4 regions of the Cupriavidus oxalaticus genome follow, and region 1 is predicted to be linked to each of the others. Evidence: predicted binding sites of a transcription regulator. Region 1 holds the regulator's gene; each other region holds the start of a gene.
What was found. The regulator sigma-54, encoded in region 1, starts transcription at its own class of promoters, with help from an activator protein. The targets are predictions, from matches to a motif close to TGGCANGNAANCTGCTTT.

Region 2: the regulator sigma-54 is predicted to act here: its motif matches at 1,631-1,648, upstream of JTE92_RS17535 (circularly permuted type 2 ATP-grasp protein).
Region 3: the regulator sigma-54 is predicted to act here: its motif matches at 2,252-2,269, upstream of JTE92_RS14830 (pilin).
Region 4: the regulator sigma-54 is predicted to act here: its motif matches at 2,191-2,208, upstream of JTE92_RS00620 (ATP-NAD kinase family protein).

The regions. Positions count from the first base shown of each region.
Region 1 is NZ_CP069812.1:332,344-336,543, forward strand. Features, by position in the region: gene ptsN (PTS IIA-like nitrogen regulatory protein PtsN) at 1-66, opposite strand, end outside; gene hpf (ribosome hibernation-promoting factor, HPF/YfiA family) at 428-778, opposite strand; gene JTE92_RS13905 (RNA polymerase factor sigma-54) at 827-2,305, opposite strand; gene lptB (LPS export ABC transporter ATP-binding protein) at 2,461-3,261, opposite strand; gene lptA (lipopolysaccharide transport periplasmic protein LptA) at 3,316-3,963, opposite strand; gene lptC (LPS export ABC transporter periplasmic protein LptC) at 4,084-4,200, opposite strand, start outside.
Region 2 is NZ_CP069812.1:1,126,134-1,130,333, forward strand. Features, by position in the region: gene edd (phosphogluconate dehydratase) at 1-1,017, shown strand, start outside; gene JTE92_RS17530 (gluconokinase) at 1,072-1,557, shown strand; gene JTE92_RS17535 (circularly permuted type 2 ATP-grasp protein) at 1,870-3,345, shown strand; gene JTE92_RS17540 (alpha-E domain-containing protein) at 3,413-4,200, shown strand, end outside.
Region 3 is NZ_CP069812.1:534,524-538,723, reverse strand. Features, by position in the region: gene JTE92_RS14835 (PglL family O-oligosaccharyltransferase) at 1-1,606, opposite strand, end outside; gene JTE92_RS14830 (pilin) at 1,701-2,183, opposite strand; gene JTE92_RS14825 (TerC family protein) at 2,505-3,200, opposite strand; gene sucD (succinate--CoA ligase subunit alpha) at 3,453-4,200, opposite strand, start outside.
Region 4 is NZ_CP069811.1:150,225-154,424, forward strand. Features, by position in the region: gene JTE92_RS00610 (MFS transporter) at 1-805, opposite strand, end outside; gene JTE92_RS00615 (YncE family protein) at 932-1,876, opposite strand; gene JTE92_RS00620 (ATP-NAD kinase family protein) at 2,243-3,322, shown strand; gene JTE92_RS00625 (thiamine pyrophosphate-dependent dehydrogenase E1 component subunit alpha) at 3,356-4,200, shown strand, end outside.

The DNA.
Region 1 (4,200 bases):
CTTGCTGGTGACGCTGACGTCGAGGGTGATGTTGCCGGGTGGCAGCAATTTGGCCAAACGATTCATGGGCGATGCGCAGGATTTCAGTTAGCGGGCGGATCCGCCGTTCCGCGGGGCAGTGTGTGGCTCGGAGGCTGCCGGTCGCCGGCAATGCCGAGGCGTCCGGCCATTATAGAGCAGCGGCCTCCCTGTGATTGTGCAGCGCAGCGCCGCCCCGGTTGGCGTCCGCACCTTAACCGGGCGCGGGCGGGATGCGGCTCTGCATGTATGGCGCAGCATACACCCTGCCGCGGCCGTTGCGAACACTCCGTCTCAAACGGGTGACGAGCCTTTGCTCGGGCGCCACAGGCGCAAAAAAGCCGCGCTATGCGCGGCTTGCCTTGTTCAGTCTTGATTCAGCGGCCCTCTGCGGGGCCACCGGGCACGCTCATTGCTGCATCTGCGCTGCGGCCATCTGGTACTTGACCGCTTCGCGGTCGTGGCCTTGCACGCGGTCCTTGTAGCGCAGTACCTGACGGTCCAGCTTGTCGACTAGTGCGTCGATCGCCGCATACAGGTCTTCATGATGCGCTTCAACGAAGATGTCCTTGCCCCTGAGATGTAGATTGATTTCCGCATATTGCCGCCTGTCCTTTTCCTTGTGATTGTCGACAGAGAGCAGCACGCTAACGCCAATGACCTGATCGAAATGCCTGACGATTCGCTCCAGCTTCGTTTCCACGTACTCACGCAACGGCGGCGTGATGTCAAGGTGGTGTCCACTGATCTTGAAGTTCATAGCGCTTCTCCTTCTGAAAGAGCCTCACCAGGCAGGCGGTGGGCTCGGCTACAAAGACTTGCGGAGATTCACTGCGGGGATCTTCAGGGCTTCGCGATATTTGGCAACGGTGCGACGTGCGACAACGAAGCCTTGCTCACCCAGCAGTTCGGCGATGCGACTGTCGGAAAGGGGATTCCTCGGGTCTTCGGCTCCTATCAGTTGCTTGATCAAGGCGCGGATGGCCGTTGATGAAGCCGCGCCACCGGTTTCGGTGGACACGTGGCTGCCGAAGAAGTACTTCAGTTCGAAAGTACCCATCGGCGTTGCCATGTATTTATTGGTCGTCACCCGGGAGATGGTTGACTCGTGTAATCCCAGTGTATCGGCAATCTCCCGCAAAACCAAGGGGCGCATGGCGATTTCGCCGTGCGTGAAAAAGTTCTTTTGACGCTCGACAATGGCCTGTGAGACACGCAGGATCGTGTCGAACCTTTGCTGGATATTCTTGATCAGCCAGCGTGCTTCCTGCAGTTTCTGCTGCAGGCCCGCGGTACCCGACTCGCCTTTCGCGCCGCGCAGGATCTGCGCGTACATGTCGTTGATGCGCAGCCTCGGCATCACATCCGGATTGAGCTGCGCGATCCAGCCGCTGCCGCTCTTGCGCACGAACACATCGGGCACCACAAAGTCGGCTTCGGGGCGGCTGTAGGCGTGGCCCGGATAGGGCGCCAGCGAGCGGATCAGTTCGTGAGCGGCCTTGAGTGCAGGCTCGTCTACCTGCAGGGCTTTTTTCAGGCGCGTGTAGTCGCGCACCGCCAGCAGCTCGAGGTGGTTGTGCACGATGTTCAGCGCCAGTTCGCGCTGCGGGTGCTGCAGCCGGCGCAATTGCAGGCCCAGGCACTCGGCCGCGTTGCGCGCGCCCACGCCCGGCGGGTCGAAGCTTTGCAGCAGCGTTAGCATCGCCTGCAATTCCTCGATCTCGAACTCGAGTTCTTCCGGCAGTTCGGCGCAGATCTCTTCGAGCGTTGCACCGAGGTAGCCGTCGTCGTCGAGCGATTCGATCAGGAAGATGGCCAGGCCCTTGTCGCGCACCGAGATCTTCAGCGGCGTGAGCTGTTCCATCAGGTATTCGCGCAGCGTGGGCTCGGCTTCGCGCAGCTGCATCGGCGTCTTCTCGTCTTCGTCGCCTTGCGGGCGGCGCGCGAAGTCGTCCAGGCTCCAGTCGCCGCCATAGTCTTCGCCGCCATTGCTGTCGCCGTAGCTGTCGTCGTCGGCCGCGCCATCGCTGCGTGCCTCGCCGTTGCCTTGCGGTTCGGCGGGTGCCGGCGCCGGCGCGCTCTGCACGTTGACCGAACCATCGGCGGCCACGCGCAGCGGGCTTTCGATCCAGTCGTTCTCGCGTTCGAGCAGGGGGTTTTCCGTGAGCGCCTGTTCGACTTCCTGCTGCAATTCCAGCGTTGAAAGCTGCAACAGCCTGATCGACTGCTGCAGTTGCGGTGTCAGTGCCAGGTGCTGGGAGAGGCGGAGCTGTAGCGACGGTTTCATGCGACCTATTTTATGCGCATCTTTCCGTCGTTGGAACGGAAATTGCTATCGATGTCGCGGCTTGATCGACGCCGGCAGTGGGCTGGCCCATATCGAGATCATGGGGCCGAAAGCGGGGAGAATCAATGGCCTGCCGCTGCGGGCAGGCGGGTACATCACATGCGGAAGTTTTCGCCCAGGTAGACGCGCCGCACCGATTCGTTGGCGATGATCTCTTCGGGCTGCCCGGCGGCCAGCACGGTGCCTTCGCTGATGATGTACGCGTGGTCGCAGATGCCAAGCGTTTCGCGCACGTTGTGGTCGGTGATCAGCACGCCGATGTTGCGCGCCTTCAGGAAGCTGACGATGCGCTGGATCTCGCCCACTGCGATCGGGTCCACGCCGGCGAACGGTTCATCCAGCAGGATGAAGCGCGGCGACGAGGCCAGCGCGCGCGCGATTTCCACGCGGCGGCGTTCGCCGCCGGACAGCGACAGCGCGGGGTTGTTGCGCAGGTGCGCAATCTGCAGGTCGTCGAGCAGCGCGTCGAGCCTGCGGTCGATCTCGGCCTTGGCCAGCGGTTTGCCGTTTTCCACCTGCAGCTCCAGCACGGCGCGGATGTTTTCCTCGACGTTGAGCTTGCGGAAGACCGATGCTTCCTGCGGCAGGTAGGACAGGCCCATGCGCGCGCGCTCGTGGATCGGCAGGCCGCTGATGTGGTCGCCGTCGAGCACGATATCGCCCTCGTCCAGGTTCACCAGCCCCACGATCATGTAGAACGAGGTGGTCTTGCCCGCGCCGTTGGGGCCGAGCAGGCCGACCACTTCGCCGCTCTTTACGTCCAGCGAGACATCCTTGACCACGGTGCGCGAGCCGTAGCGCTTCTTCAGGTGGCGCACGACCAGCGTGCTGCCGCCTTCGAGGACGGCCGTGGCTTGGACGGAGGGCTTTTCGGCGATGGTGGCGGTATCGGTCATTGGCACAGTCTGGCGTTCAGCGTTTCAGGCGAGGCAGCGAGCCCCCGCCCGGCGTCAGGGTTTGTTGGCGGGCGCGGGCGCCGGCTTCAGGTCCAGCGGCGAGCCGCTGGCCGAACCCTGCGCATTCGGGTCCTGCCGCGGCGACAGCACCGCGCGCACGCGGCCCGACGGATTGGCGGCCGAGGTGTTGTCGCCGCCGCCGGCAGCCGTGTAGAACTCCTTGCGGCTGTCGTAGGTCAGCACCGCGCCGCGGATCTCGTCGAGCATCTTGGCGCCCTGCAGGCGCGCCATGCGCGCATGGCCGATCAGCTTGGACAGCTCCTGCTTGCCGTCGTATTCGATGCGGTCGCCCCAGCCGTCGATGTACTCGTCGACGCCTTCGCGCTTCTGGCGGATATAGGCCTGCTTGCCCGGCTTGGAGGTGGCCACCGCGAACTGGTAGCCCTCGGGGTCGGTGCGCAGTTCGGCCGCATCCGACTTCAGGATCATCGTGCCCTTGGTCAGCACCACGTTGCCGGTCAGCGTATAGATCTGCTTGACGTCGTCGTAGCTGGCGTTGTCGGCCTCCAGCACCATCGGCTTGTCGCGGTCCGCGCGCTCGGCCAGCGCGGGCTGGGCCAGCAGCAGGCCGAAGGCCATGGCCGCGGCGAGCAGGGCCGGGGCGGCGTGTCGACGGGACGAAGTCGTCAGGGAAGCAGTCATGTTGGCAGCAGTGGCTAGAGGGCGTGGTGGTGCGGGTTATGCAGATCGGGCGGGTCGTGCGGGACGGGCAGGGCGCGCGGCGGCATGGCCGTTGCCGGCCGGGCGGCCGCGCGGACCGGGTCAGGGCCCCGGCGTACGGCCAGGGGATGGCCCGGTGACGATGGTGCCGCGAACGTTGCCGAGCAATTGTACTTCGCGGGTGACGTTGTTGAAGATCAGCCCGTTCGCGGTCATCAC
Region 2 (4,200 bases), 790 kb from region 1:
GCCATGGTCGGCCTGCTGGCGACGGGCGGCTCCACCAACCACACCATCCACCTGGTGGCGATGGCGCGCGCCGCCGGCATCATCATCGACTGGGACGACTTCGACCAGCTGTCGCGCATCACGCCGCTGCTCGCGCGGGTGTATCCGAACGGCTCCGCCGACGTGAACCACTTCCATGCGGCCGGCGGCGCCGGGCTGATCATCCGCGAGCTGCTGCAGGCCGGGCTGCTGCATGAGGACGTGCAGACCGTCGCGGGCCCGGGCCTGGCGCGCTACACGCAGGAGCCGGTGATGCGCGATGGCGTGCTGCAATGGCGTAACGGGGCGACGGCAAGCGGCGACGCCCAGGTCGTTGCCAGCGCCGCGGCGCCGTTCTCGCCCGAAGGCGGGCTGCGGCTGATGCAGGGCAACCTGGGCCGCGGTGTGATCAAGGTCTCGGCCGTGGCGGCCGAGCACCGCGTGGTCGAGGCGCCGGTGCGCGTCTTCGATGCCCAGGAAGCGCTGCAGGCGGCGTTCGACGCCGGCGAACTGAATGGCGACCTGGTCGCCGTGGTCCGCTTCCAGGGGCCGAACGCCAACGGCATGCCCGAGCTGCATCGCCTGACGCCGGTGCTGGGCGCGCTGCAGGACGCCGGCCACAAGGTGGCGCTGGTGACCGACGGCCGCATGTCGGGCGCGTCGGGCAAGGTGCCCGCGGTGATCCACGTCGGCCCGGAAGCACTGGCCGGCGGCGCGCTGGCCCGCGTGCGCGACGGCGACCGCATCCGCGTCGACGCGGTGGCAGGCGTGCTGCAATGGCTGGGCGACGAGGGCGAGTTCGCGGCGCGCGCGCCGGCGGTGGCCCCGGCCGACGATTTTGCCCGGTTCAGCCTCGGGCGCGGCCTGTTCGGCGCGTTCCGGCGCCATGCGCGCATCGCGGAAGAGGGGGGCAGCGCACTCGACCTGTCCGAAGCGGATGCCGGCGCCGCGCCAGTCGCATCCGCCGCCGCCGTGGCGGCGCAAACCGTCGCACAATAGCCTTACGCACCTGCCTCACGACAGCAAGACGATACCAAGACCGACGGAGCAGACATGATCTATATCCTGATGGGCGTTTCCGGCAGCGGCAAGACCACGGTCGGCCAGTTGCTGGCACAGCGCCTGGGCTGCGGCTTCCATGACGCGGACGAGTTCCACAGCGAGGCCAACAAGGCCAAGATGCACGCGGGCATCCCGCTGAGCGACGAAGACCGCTGGCCCTGGCTGGCGGCGATGCGCGCCGCCATCGACGCAGCGCGCGCCGAAGGCCGGACCCACGTGTTCACCTGCTCGGCCCTGCGCCAGGCGTACCGCGACCGGCTCACGCCGCCCGACGGCGGCGTGACCTTCGTCCACATGAAGGGCGATGCCGCACTGATCGCCGGGCGCCTGTCCGCCCGCACCGACCACTTCTTCAATCCCGAGCTGCTGCAGAGCCAGTTCGATACGCTGGAAGCGCCGCGCGACGCGCTGGTGCTCGATATCCGCCAGTCGCCAGAAGTCCTGGTGGACACCATCCTGCAGGCTTCCGCTCGCTGAACCTTCCGCCCGCGATCGACCGCGCCATCGCATGACGGCCGCCAGCCACGCTGGCGGCCGTTTTTGCGTGCGCTGGCAGACATCTTGCTAGCTCACTTTCCGTGCCGGCCGCGATCCGCCAGCTTGCGGCTTTCGCCGGTACAGGTATGCTGAAAGGGCCAGTGACTCGACAGCATCGCCGCGCCAATGCCATCGGAGACCATCCCGAACAACGCGCGGCGGGCTTGTGGCAGGACAGCCAGGTCAAACCAGGGCGGCCGGATGCGGGGCAGTGGCAGCACCCGACGCCCACTACATGGAGGAACGGCCATCATGGCGGGGCGGTTTTTCGACGAGATGCTGGACTGGCGCGCCGACGGGGCGCCCACGGTCATCCAGGCAGGGCAGGCATTGCCCGACGGGGCGGTACGCCCGCATTACCGGCATTTCGCTGACTGGCTGGCGCGGCAGTCCGGCAGCACCATGGACAACAAGCGAGCCGAGGCGGACCTGATCTTCCGGCGCGTGGGCATTACCTTTGCCGTCTATGGCGACAAGGACGAGGCCAACAGCGGCACCGAGCGCACCATCCCCTTCGACGTGATCCCGCGCATTTTCCCGGCCAGCGAATGGGCGCTGCTGGAAAAAGGCCTGCGCCAGCGCGTGGCCGCGCTGAACCGGTTCATCCACGACATCTACCACGGCCAGGACATCATCCGCGCCGGCGTGATCCCGCCCGACCAGATCTACAACAACGCCCAGTACCGGCCGGAGATGCTTGGCGTCAACGTACCGCACGACATCTATGCGCACGTCGCCGGCATCGACGTGGTGCGTGCCGGCGAGGGCGAGTTCTACGTGCTGGAAGACAACCTGCGCGTGCCCTCCGGCGTGTCGTACATGCTCGAGAACCGCAAGATGATGATGCGGCTGTTCCCGGACCTGTTCGCGCGCAACCGCGTTGCGCCGGTGGCGCACTATCCGGACCTGCTGCTCGACATGCTGCGCGGCGTGTCGCCGCAGGCGATCGCCGATCCCACGGTGGTGGTGCTGACCCCGGGCATGTACAACTCGGCGTACTTCGAGCACGCCTTCCTGGCGCAGCAGATGGGCGTTGAACTGGTCGAAGGCAGCGATCTGTTCGTCGAGGACGACCACCTGTTCATGCGTACCACGCAGGGGCCGCAGCGCATCGACGTGATCTACCGGCGCGTCGACGACGACTTCCTCGACCCGCTGGTGTTCCGGCACGATTCCGCGCTGGGCGCGGCCGGGCTGCTGTCGGTCTACCGTGCCGGCAACGTGACCATCTGCAATGCGATCGGCACCGGCGTGGCGGACGACAAGTCGATCTATCCGTACGTGCCCGACATGATCCGCTTCTACCTCGGCGAGGAGGTCATCCTCAATAATGTACCCACGTACATGTGCCGGCGTCCCGACGACCTGCAGTACGTGCTCGAGCATATGGACGAACTGGTGGTCAAGGAAACCCACGGCGCGGGCGGCTACGGCATGCTGGTGGGACCGGCCGCGACGCGCGCCGAGATCGATGCCTTCCGCGAGGTGGTCAAGTCCAGGCCCGAGCAGTACATCGCGCAGCCGACGCTGGCGCTGTCGACCTGCCCGACCTATGTGGAGTCGGGCATCGCCCCGCGCCATATCGACCTGCGCCCGTTCGTGCTGTCGGGCAAGGAGGTGCGCATGGTGCCCGGCGGGCTGACGCGCGTGGCGCTGCGCGAGGGCTCGCTGGTGGTCAATTCCTCGCAAGGAGGCGGCACCAAGGACACCTGGGTGCTGGAACGATGACGACGACACCCCATCACGCAATCAACACCGGCAACAACCCCGCCGCCGCCATGCGAGGAGAGCCCACATGCTGAGCCGTACCGCCGACCACCTGTTCTGGATGGCCCGCTACACCGAGCGCGCGGAAAACACCGCGCGCATGCTCGACGTCAACTACCAGACCTCGCTGCTGCCGCAATCGGCCGAGGTGGCCGAGCAGGGCTGGTGGGCCATGCTGGATATCTCCGAGCTGACGCAGGCCTTCGACCACAAGTACGGCTTGCTGTCGCGCGACGACGTGATCGATTTCATGGTGCGCGACATGACCAATGTGTCGTCGATCATGAGTTGCCTGCGCGCGGCCCGCGAGAACGCGCGCGCGGTGCGCGGCTCGCTGACCACCGAAGTCTGGGAAACCGTCAACACCACCTGGCTCGACGTGCAGCGCATGATCGCCGACGGCGTGCTCAGGGAAGACCCGTCGCGATTTTTTGAATGGGTCAAGTTCCGCTCGCACCTGGCGCGCGGCGTGCAGTTCGGCACCATGCTCAAGGACGATGCCTTCCACTTCATGCGGCTGGGCACCTTCCTGGAGCGCGCCGACAATACCGCGCGAATCCTCGACGTCAAGTTCCAGGCCTCGGGCAGCGACGACAGCAATCCCAACCGCGAGCAGAACGATTTCTACCACTGGGCCGCGGTGCTGCGCTCGGTGTCCGGCTTCGAGGTCTACCGCAAGGTCTATCGCGCGGTGGTCACGCCGCAGCGCGTGGCCGAACTGCTGGTGCTGCGCCCCGACATGCCGCGCTCGCTGGTGTCGAGCATGGACGAGGTGGTGACGATCCTGGCCATGGTGCGCAACCAGCAGTCGGCGGA
Region 3 (4,200 bases), 200 kb from region 1:
ACGCCGTGCGCGCGATCATCGCGGGAGTCGGCAGCAGGTGCACCGCGGCGATATGCGCGGGCAGCAGTTGCGCCGCATTCTGTGGCGTGATGACGGCCAGCCCTGCCGCATCGGCCTGTGCATGCTGGCGGAACCAGAATTGCGGCATCGGCAAGGTGTTGCGGATGTCGCTGGCGGCGTACTCGCGTGCCTCGGCGCGGCGGTAGTCTTGCCACATGGTTGCCAGGATCGCGACGGCAAGCGCCGTGAATGCCGCGCTCAAGCCCTTTGCCACGCCGGCCGGGACGCGCCACGGTCCGGCGGCGGCAGGCTCCAGCCAGCCCAGCAGGAAACAGAACGGCAGCAAGAAGTACAGGTAGTGCAGCGGATATTCGAGCATCGAATGCGCGCACAGCATTGCCAGCCATGCCAGCATCAGCACCGTCTCGCGACGTTCCCCATTTTCAGCCCGCCAGAGCCGCGCCCGCACCACGCGCCACAGCCATGCTGCGAGAATCAGCCCGACGCCGAGCGTGCCGGCAATGCCGGTCTTGGCCAGCAGGTCCAGCACGGCATTGTGGGCGTGCAGGGACATCTCCACCTTCACGCCGACCTGCGGCAGCTGCATGAACTGCGCCCAGCCGAACTCGCCCCAGCCGACACCGAGCCAGGGATGCGCGCGGAACATCGCCAGCGCATGCGCCCACAGCGCGCCACGCGCGGACATCTGGTCCTCGGCTTCGAGTTGGGCGATGGTGTCGAACAGGCGCCAGTCGAGCAACTGGCCGGCGGCGCGGATCGCTGGCTGCAGCGCCAGCAGCATCACGATCATGGCGACCGCGGCCACCAGCAGTCCGGTCGTGCGCCGCATCGGATCCGCCTCGCGCGGCGTGCCGCGCGCCAGCCATGCGGCGACCACCGCGTAGCCCGCGGCCAGCCCGACGTGCAGCACGCCGGTGCGCGATCCCGATAGCACGATGCCGCTTTCCAGCAATGCCACGGCGGCCAGCCACATCGGGAAGCGCAGCCGGCCGCGCGATGCCAGCCAGACCGACGCGACCAGTGCCAGGCCGTGCACGGTGGCCTGGTGGTTAGGCTGGTTGAGGTTGCCCCAGAGGCGGCGGTTGTCGTCGTAGAAGTAGGTGGAAACGAGGCCGAACGTGCTGTGCTCGAGATGGAAGAGCTGGACCCATTGCGTGACGGTGCCGAGCAGGCCGGCGATCAGGAAGGCGATGGCAAGGGTGTCGCCGGCGTTGAGCGTTGCGGATGCTGGACTGCGACGGTATGACCATGCGGCGCATGTCACGGCTGCGCCTAGCAACAGGGTCAGGATAGTGAGGGTCGCGCTACCGGTGATATCGGCGTGGCCGAGAGCGGTGCGTGTCAGGCCGACGGCGGCGAGCCAGCAGAACAGCAAGGCTACCCACGGCAGCGAGATCGTCGCGGTTGCCGCTGGCGTGGCGGGCCTGCGAAGCGCCAGGAACGCGACCAGCGCGAGCGCGCAGCATGCGGCGGTCCATTCGCCGTAGAACGTCGCGAGTGGGAGCGTATGCCGGGAAACTAGCAGCGGGAAGACGAATGCTGCGATGAGGGCAGCCGACGGGAGGGTTGTCCGGGACGGCGGCATTGAGGCGCCTGGTTTGGGGAAAGGCGCATGATAGCTTGTCGTGCGGGCAAAGAAAAAGCGCCCGAAGGCGCTTTCTCGCAAAGCAATATGCGAATTAGTTGACGGCGCAGTTAATGCCACGGCCCGCCGTCGTCACAGAGCAACCAGTGCCTGCCATCGTCCAGGTAACAGCCCCGCCAGCCAGTCTCGGGGTCAGAGTGATCACCATATTGGCGGGAGCGGTAGTTTGCCCCGTAGTCGTCAACGTAATCACGCCGTCCGTTACGCTGAGACCGTCGACGTAGGCAATCGTTGCTCCGGCATTACCAACGGCAATAACTGCCGGAATATCGCTACTGCCGGAGGTGCAGCCCGCAGCAGCACCGGTAGTCTGGATGCACATTGCGGTCGCAGTCTTGGTCGCGGAAATGCCAGCCAGAGCACCCGAGACCTTCGAGCGCTGGGTGTAGTCGGCATATTGCGGAATCGCGATTGCCGCCAAAATACCAACAATCGCCACCACGATCATCAGTTCAATCAGCGTAAAACCCTTCTGGACACGACGGCCCAGCTTCTTCAGTTTTTGTACCCGTTGCATGATTTGACCCCTCGAAGAGATTTTGGTTAAGCGTTGCACGTCTTCGGTTTCGTGACGCGGGGGACTAGACAGCAGTAAGCGTGCCAGCCATATCCCCCTTCCGTAGGGAGCAAAAAGCGACAAATTTCGTCACCCGACAGAGGAAAGCCCGCCGCTTTCGCCAAATTTTGTCACCTGTGCGCACTACCACCTGCCGAAGCGACAAAAAGTGCGATCACTCACATGAGTTAGTTGGAAATCGCACCGACAAGGGACGTCCGCCAAGGCGGCGACAAAAAAGGGCGGCCAACCGGCCGCCCTTCCGTGCGATGCAGTCCCCCGTCAGGCCGGCTGCGCCGACCGGCGGCTCAGCAGCTTGCCGATGATCACCACCAGGATCGCGCCGGCGGCGCCGAATACCAGGTGGGCGTGCGGCACGTGGATTTCGAACCAGGCGGCGTCGACCGGATCGCTGACCAGCATCTCGCCAGCCAGGTAGCCCAGCAGCGCGGCGCCCAGCACGATGATGACCGGGAAGCGTTCCATCACCTTGAGCAGCAGCGTGCTGCCGAACACGATCAGCGGGATCGACAGGCCCAGGCCGATGATCAGCAGCATCAGCTGGCTGCCCTCGGGGCCCTTCTGCGCGGCGGCGGCCACGGCGACCACGTTGTCCAGCGACATCACCAGGTCGGCGATCAGGATAGTGCGGATCGCGGCCCAGATATTGTCCTTGCCGTCGTGCCCTTCCTCGCCGTCATCGCCGGTCAGCAGCTGCACGCCGATATAGACCAGCAGCACGGCGCCGACGATCTTCAGGTAGGGCAGGCTCAGCAGCTTGACCGCGGCCACGGTCAGCACCACGCGCATGATGATGGCGGCGGCGCTGCCCCAGAAGATGGCCTTCTTCTGCTGGGCGGGCGGCAGGTTGCGCGAGGCGAGCGCGATCACCACCGCGTTGTCGCCGGACAGGACGATGTTGGTCAGGATGATCGATCCCAACGCAATCCAGAAAGTGGTGGAAGACAGCAGTTCCACGGGAAGGCTCCTCGAGTTCTATGTAGTGGCGGTTCTATGCGACGGCGCGCCCCGTCATCTGACGGAATTTCGGATGTCTGAAAGCGCAGACATGACTGTTTAACCGATGAACCTTTCGATTAGATTTCAATTTTGTAATCTTCAGGGGTTTCATGGCGTCAGAATCACTCACTCCAAACGACAATGCCCCCGCCGGAGGGCGGGGGCATCACATGTCCGGCCTTCCCGCGGCAGCGGGAACGGCAAGAGACCTTACAGCATCGCCTTCAGCAGGCGGCCCATCTCCGACGGGTTCTTGGTCACCTTGATACCGCAGGCTTCCATGATCTCCAGCTTGGCCTGGGCGGTATCGGCACCGCCCGAGATCAGCGCGCCGGCGTGGCCCATGCGCTTGCCCGGAGGCGCGGTCACGCCAGCGATGAAGCCAACCACCGGCTTCTTCATGTTGTCCTTGATCCAGTTGGCCGCGTTGGCCTCGTCCGGACCGCCGATCTCACCGATCATGACCACGGCGTCCGTTTCCGGATCGTCGTTGAACATCTTCATCACGTCGATGTGCTTCAGGCCGTTGATGGGGTCGCCACCGATGCCGACAGCCGACGACTGGCCCAGGCCCAGCGCGGTCAGCTGGCCCACGGCTTCGTACGTCAGCGTGCCCGAGCGCGACACCACGCCGATGCGGCCCTTCTTGTGGATGTGGCCCGGCATGATGCCGATCTTGATTTCGTCCGGCGTGATCAGGCCCGGGCAGTTCGGTCCCAGCAGCAGGGTCTTCTTGTTCTCGCGGCGCATGCGGTCCTTGACTTCCATCATGTCGCGCACGGGGATGCCTTCGGTGATGCAGACCACCAGGTCCAGGTCGGCGTCAACGGCTTCCCAGATCGCGGCGGCGGCGCCCGCGGGCGGCACGTAGATGACCGACACGGTGGCGCCGGTCTGGGCCTTGGCGTCCTTGACGCTGGCGTAGATGGGAATGCCTTCGAAGTCTTCGCCGGCCTTC
Region 4 (4,200 bases), on a different replicon from region 1:
CGGTATCCGACAGCAGCCGCAAGATCACCGTGCGCGTAGTCGCATGGTTCGTTGGCGCAGCGGCAGCCGGCGCCGCCCGTTGCTGCTCGGCGCGCAGTTGCGCCAGTACGTAATCGCGCTCTGCCGTGGAAATCCAGCGCGCCTCCTGCGGCCGGTCGCAGGCCAATGCCAACCAGACGCCGAGGCAGAGCGCCGAGATACCACCTTCGATGATAAACAGCCAGCGCCAGTCCAGCGCGGCGATGACCAGTCCCGACAGCGGCGCGGTAATCATGCCGGCAATCGGCACGAACAGGATCACCAGCGCATTGGCCCGGCCGCGCTCGTGGTCTGGAAACCAGTTGCCGACGATCGTCAGCACCACCGGCAGCATGCCGCCCTCGGCCACGCCGAGCGCAAAGCGCAGGACCAGCAATTCGGTCTCGTTGCGCACGAGGCCGGTCAGCACAGAGATCACGGCCCACGCCAGCATGGACCAGCCGATGAACCTGCGTCCGCTGCCGCGTACGGCCAGCTTGCCGCCCGGAACCTGCAGCAACAGGTAGCCGGCGAAGAAGATGCCGCCGGCCAGGCCCGCCATGCCGGCACCGATGCCAAGCGCCTCGTTCATGCCGCCCGGCATGGCAAAGGCGATATTGACCCGGTCCATATATGACACGATGCACACCATCAGGATGGGCGGGATGATGCGCCACCAGCGCTGCGCTGGGATTCGGGCGGTGGCCGTGGCGGTGCCGGGCGTCGTGCCGGCAGGAGTATCGAGGGCGTCGGCGCTGTCGGCTCGCGCTTGCTGCGGGATGGTCATGGGTCTCCTTCATGGGCGCCTTCGGCGGCTGCTTGGGCGGCTTCTTTAGCGTCTGAGTCTGTGCTGCGGCGAAATGGAATGAGTGCCGGCCGGCGGTGGCGGCGCCGGGTCTGTGGAACCCGACGCTTATCGGGACGGCAGCGCCAGGATGGCGAGGCCGTCCGGCTCCTTGCCGGTGGCAAAGGCATGGCGCAACGCCAGCGTGCGCAGGTCCAGTTCGCTGACGCTGTGGTCGTTGAGCGCAAGCCAGGCGCGGCCAGGGTCGGCGGGATGGAATGCCAGTGCGATCGGCCTGGCGCCGGTATCGACCCGTCCCAGCTCGACCAGCGTGTGCGGGTCGAAGATGCGCAGGCTGCGCTCGCCATAGTTGAGCGCGAACAAGCGGTCGCAAGGCGACCAGTACAGTCGGGTGGGATCCTCGCCCGTGGCGACCGTGCCGAGCACTTCGAGCGTGTGGGCGTCGAGCCGCGCGATGGTATGGTCGTCGCGGCTTGAGACATAGAGCAGCGATTCGTCAGGACTCAGGCAGCAGCCTTCAGGCCGCCGGCCGGCGTGGGCAGCGCGCGGCGGCCGGCTTGCATCGTAGGGGTGGACCAGCGTTACCGTATGCGACAGCAGGTTGGTGACGTAGGCGCGTTGTCCGTCGCCCGTCAGTACGAACAGGTGGCTCTTGACGCCGCCGGACGGCACCGCGCGCGCAGGCGTGCGGCTCTCCCACGGCGCTTCGAACACCAGCAGCATGTTGTCGCGTTCGCTCAGGGCATAGACGCGGCCTCGCGCGTCGATCTGCAACCCATGGATGCGGTGATAAGGCGCGCATTCCAGGTCCCCTTCACGCCCCCCGCCGGCGATATCGACGCAGCACACGGCGGCGCCGCCATCGCCGGCATGCGCAAAGGTCTGCACGCCGTAGTGGCCGACATAGCCGCGCAGGCGTGCGCGGTCGACCACGAATTCATGTGGGTAGTCCGGCAGCGGCACGCTGAAGCGGCGCGCACCGCTTTCCAGGTCATAGCCGCTGAAGCTGTGGCCGAACTTCTCCACCAGCACTGCGATCCAGCGCGTATCCATTCTGTCTCCTCATTGGCTTCGCGGCGGCATGGCGAAGCAGGTCGTTGTTTGAGGAGGAGAGTCTGGCGCAGGAAGCCGTCACCAACCATTGAATATTGCACATCGAGGTATTCCCGGAAGTAATCGGCCGCACCTGCGGCCGCTGCTGCGCGATACGGTTGTCCAGTCTGTACAACTGCACTGTGACACCTGTCTCGCCGTGACCGTCGCGCTGGGCTGTTTGCCGCGCCGAGCATGGAAAATTTTGCGGGTTATCCCTTAAGTTGAACTGCGCCGGAGGGATGTTTTCCGATCTCGCGGCGGCTTCCGCGCGCTGGCACAGCCATTGCAATTTGCCTGTCACCACAATGACAACAGGAGCAGGCAATGGGGCACGCAGCCAGCGCCGGCACGCCACTGGTCGGCATCATCGCCAACCCGATTTCCGCGCGCGATATCCGCCGCGTGATCGCCAACGCCAACAGCCTGCAACTGGCCGATCGCGTCAATATCGTGCTGCGCCTGTTGTCCGCGCTGGCGGCATGCGGCGTGGGCCGCGTGCTGATGATGCCGGACCGCGAAGGCCTGCGCGTCATGCTGTCGCGGCACCTGGCGCGCCGGCAAGGCCACGGCCCTGACTCCGGCCTGCCAGCCGTCGAATACCTCGACATGCCAGTGACCGCACGCGTCGACGACACGCTGCACGCCGCGCGCTGCATGGCCGATGCCGGCGTGGCCGCCATCATCGTGCTCGGCGGCGACGGCACCCATCGTGCGGTAGTGCGTGAATGCGGCGGCGTTCCCATTGCCGGCCTGTCGACCGGCACCAACAACGCCTATCCGGAGATGCGCGAACCCACCATCACCGGCCTCGCCACCGGGCTCTACGCCACCGGACGCGTTCCCGACAAGCACGCGCTTGCCTCCAACAAGCGGCTCGACATCGTCATCCGCGACGGCGACGGCGGCTTTCGCCGCGACATCGCGCTGGTGGATGCGGTGATCTCGCACGAGCACTTCATCGGCGCGCGGGCCTTGTGGAAGACCGACACGCTCGCCGCGGTCTATGTGTCGTTCGCCGATCCGCAGGCCATCGGCCTGTCGGCCATCGCCGGCCTGCTCGAACCGCTGGGCCGGCGCGATCCCGGCGGGCTGGCGATCGAACTGGCCGCGCCCGGAGAAGGCGAATTCGACCTGCGCGCACCGATCGCGCCAGGACTGCTGTGCACGGTGCCGGTCGCGGGCTGGGAACGTCTCGAACACGGGCGCCCGCACCGCGTGCGCCAGCGCAGCGGCATCGTCGCGCTCGACGGCGAGCGCGAGCTGGCCTTCGGCCCCGACGACGAAGTCACCGTGACCCTGCATGAACACGCTTTTCGCAGCATCGACGTGGCGGGCTGCATGCGCTATGCCGCGCAGCATCGGCTGATGCGCAGCAGAAACCCGTTGCTTACCTGCCTTTCCTGAAGTGCAACCCTCGATAGAACGAAGGAGACAAACATGACAGCCAGAGCATCACAAGATTCCGCCGCGCTGCCGCTCGACAAGGAGACGCTGCTGACGGCGTACCGGAAGATGCGCACCATCCGCGATTTCGAGGAGCGCCTGCACGTGGACTTCGCGCGTGGCGACATCCCGGGCTTCGTCCACCTGTACGCGGGCGAGGAGGCCGCGGGCGTCGGCATCCTGCATCACCTGCACGATGGCGACCGCATCGCCAGCACGCACCGCGGCCATGGCCACTGCATTGCCAAGGGCGTGGATCCGGTGGCGATGATGATGGAGATCTATGGCAAGAAGGGCGGCTCGTGCAACGGCAAGGGCGGCTCGATGCATATCGCGGACCTGTCCAAGGGCATGATGGGGGCCAATGGCATCCTGGGCGCCGGCGCGCCGCTGATCTGCGGCGCCGCGCTGGCCGCCAAGTTTCGCGGCAAGGGCGAGGTCGGCATTACCTTCTGCGGCGACGGCGCTTCCAACCAGGGCACCTTCCTGGAAAGCCTGAACCTGGCCGCGGTGTGGAACCTGCCGGTGATCTTCGTGATCGAGAACAACGGCTATGCCGAGTCGACCTCGCGCGACTATGGCACGGCGGTGGACAGCTACGTCGACCGCGCCGCCGGCTTCGGCATTCCGGGCGTGACTGTCGATGGCACCGACTTCTTCGCCGTGCACGAGGCCGCCGGCGAAGTCATCCGCCGTGCGCGCGAAGGCGGCGGCCCGTCGCTGCTCGAATGCAAGATGGTCCGCTTCTATGGCCACTTCGAGGGCGATGCGCAGACCTACCGCGCCGCCGGCGAGCTCGACGATATTCGCGCCAACAAGGACTGCCTGAAGCTGTTCGC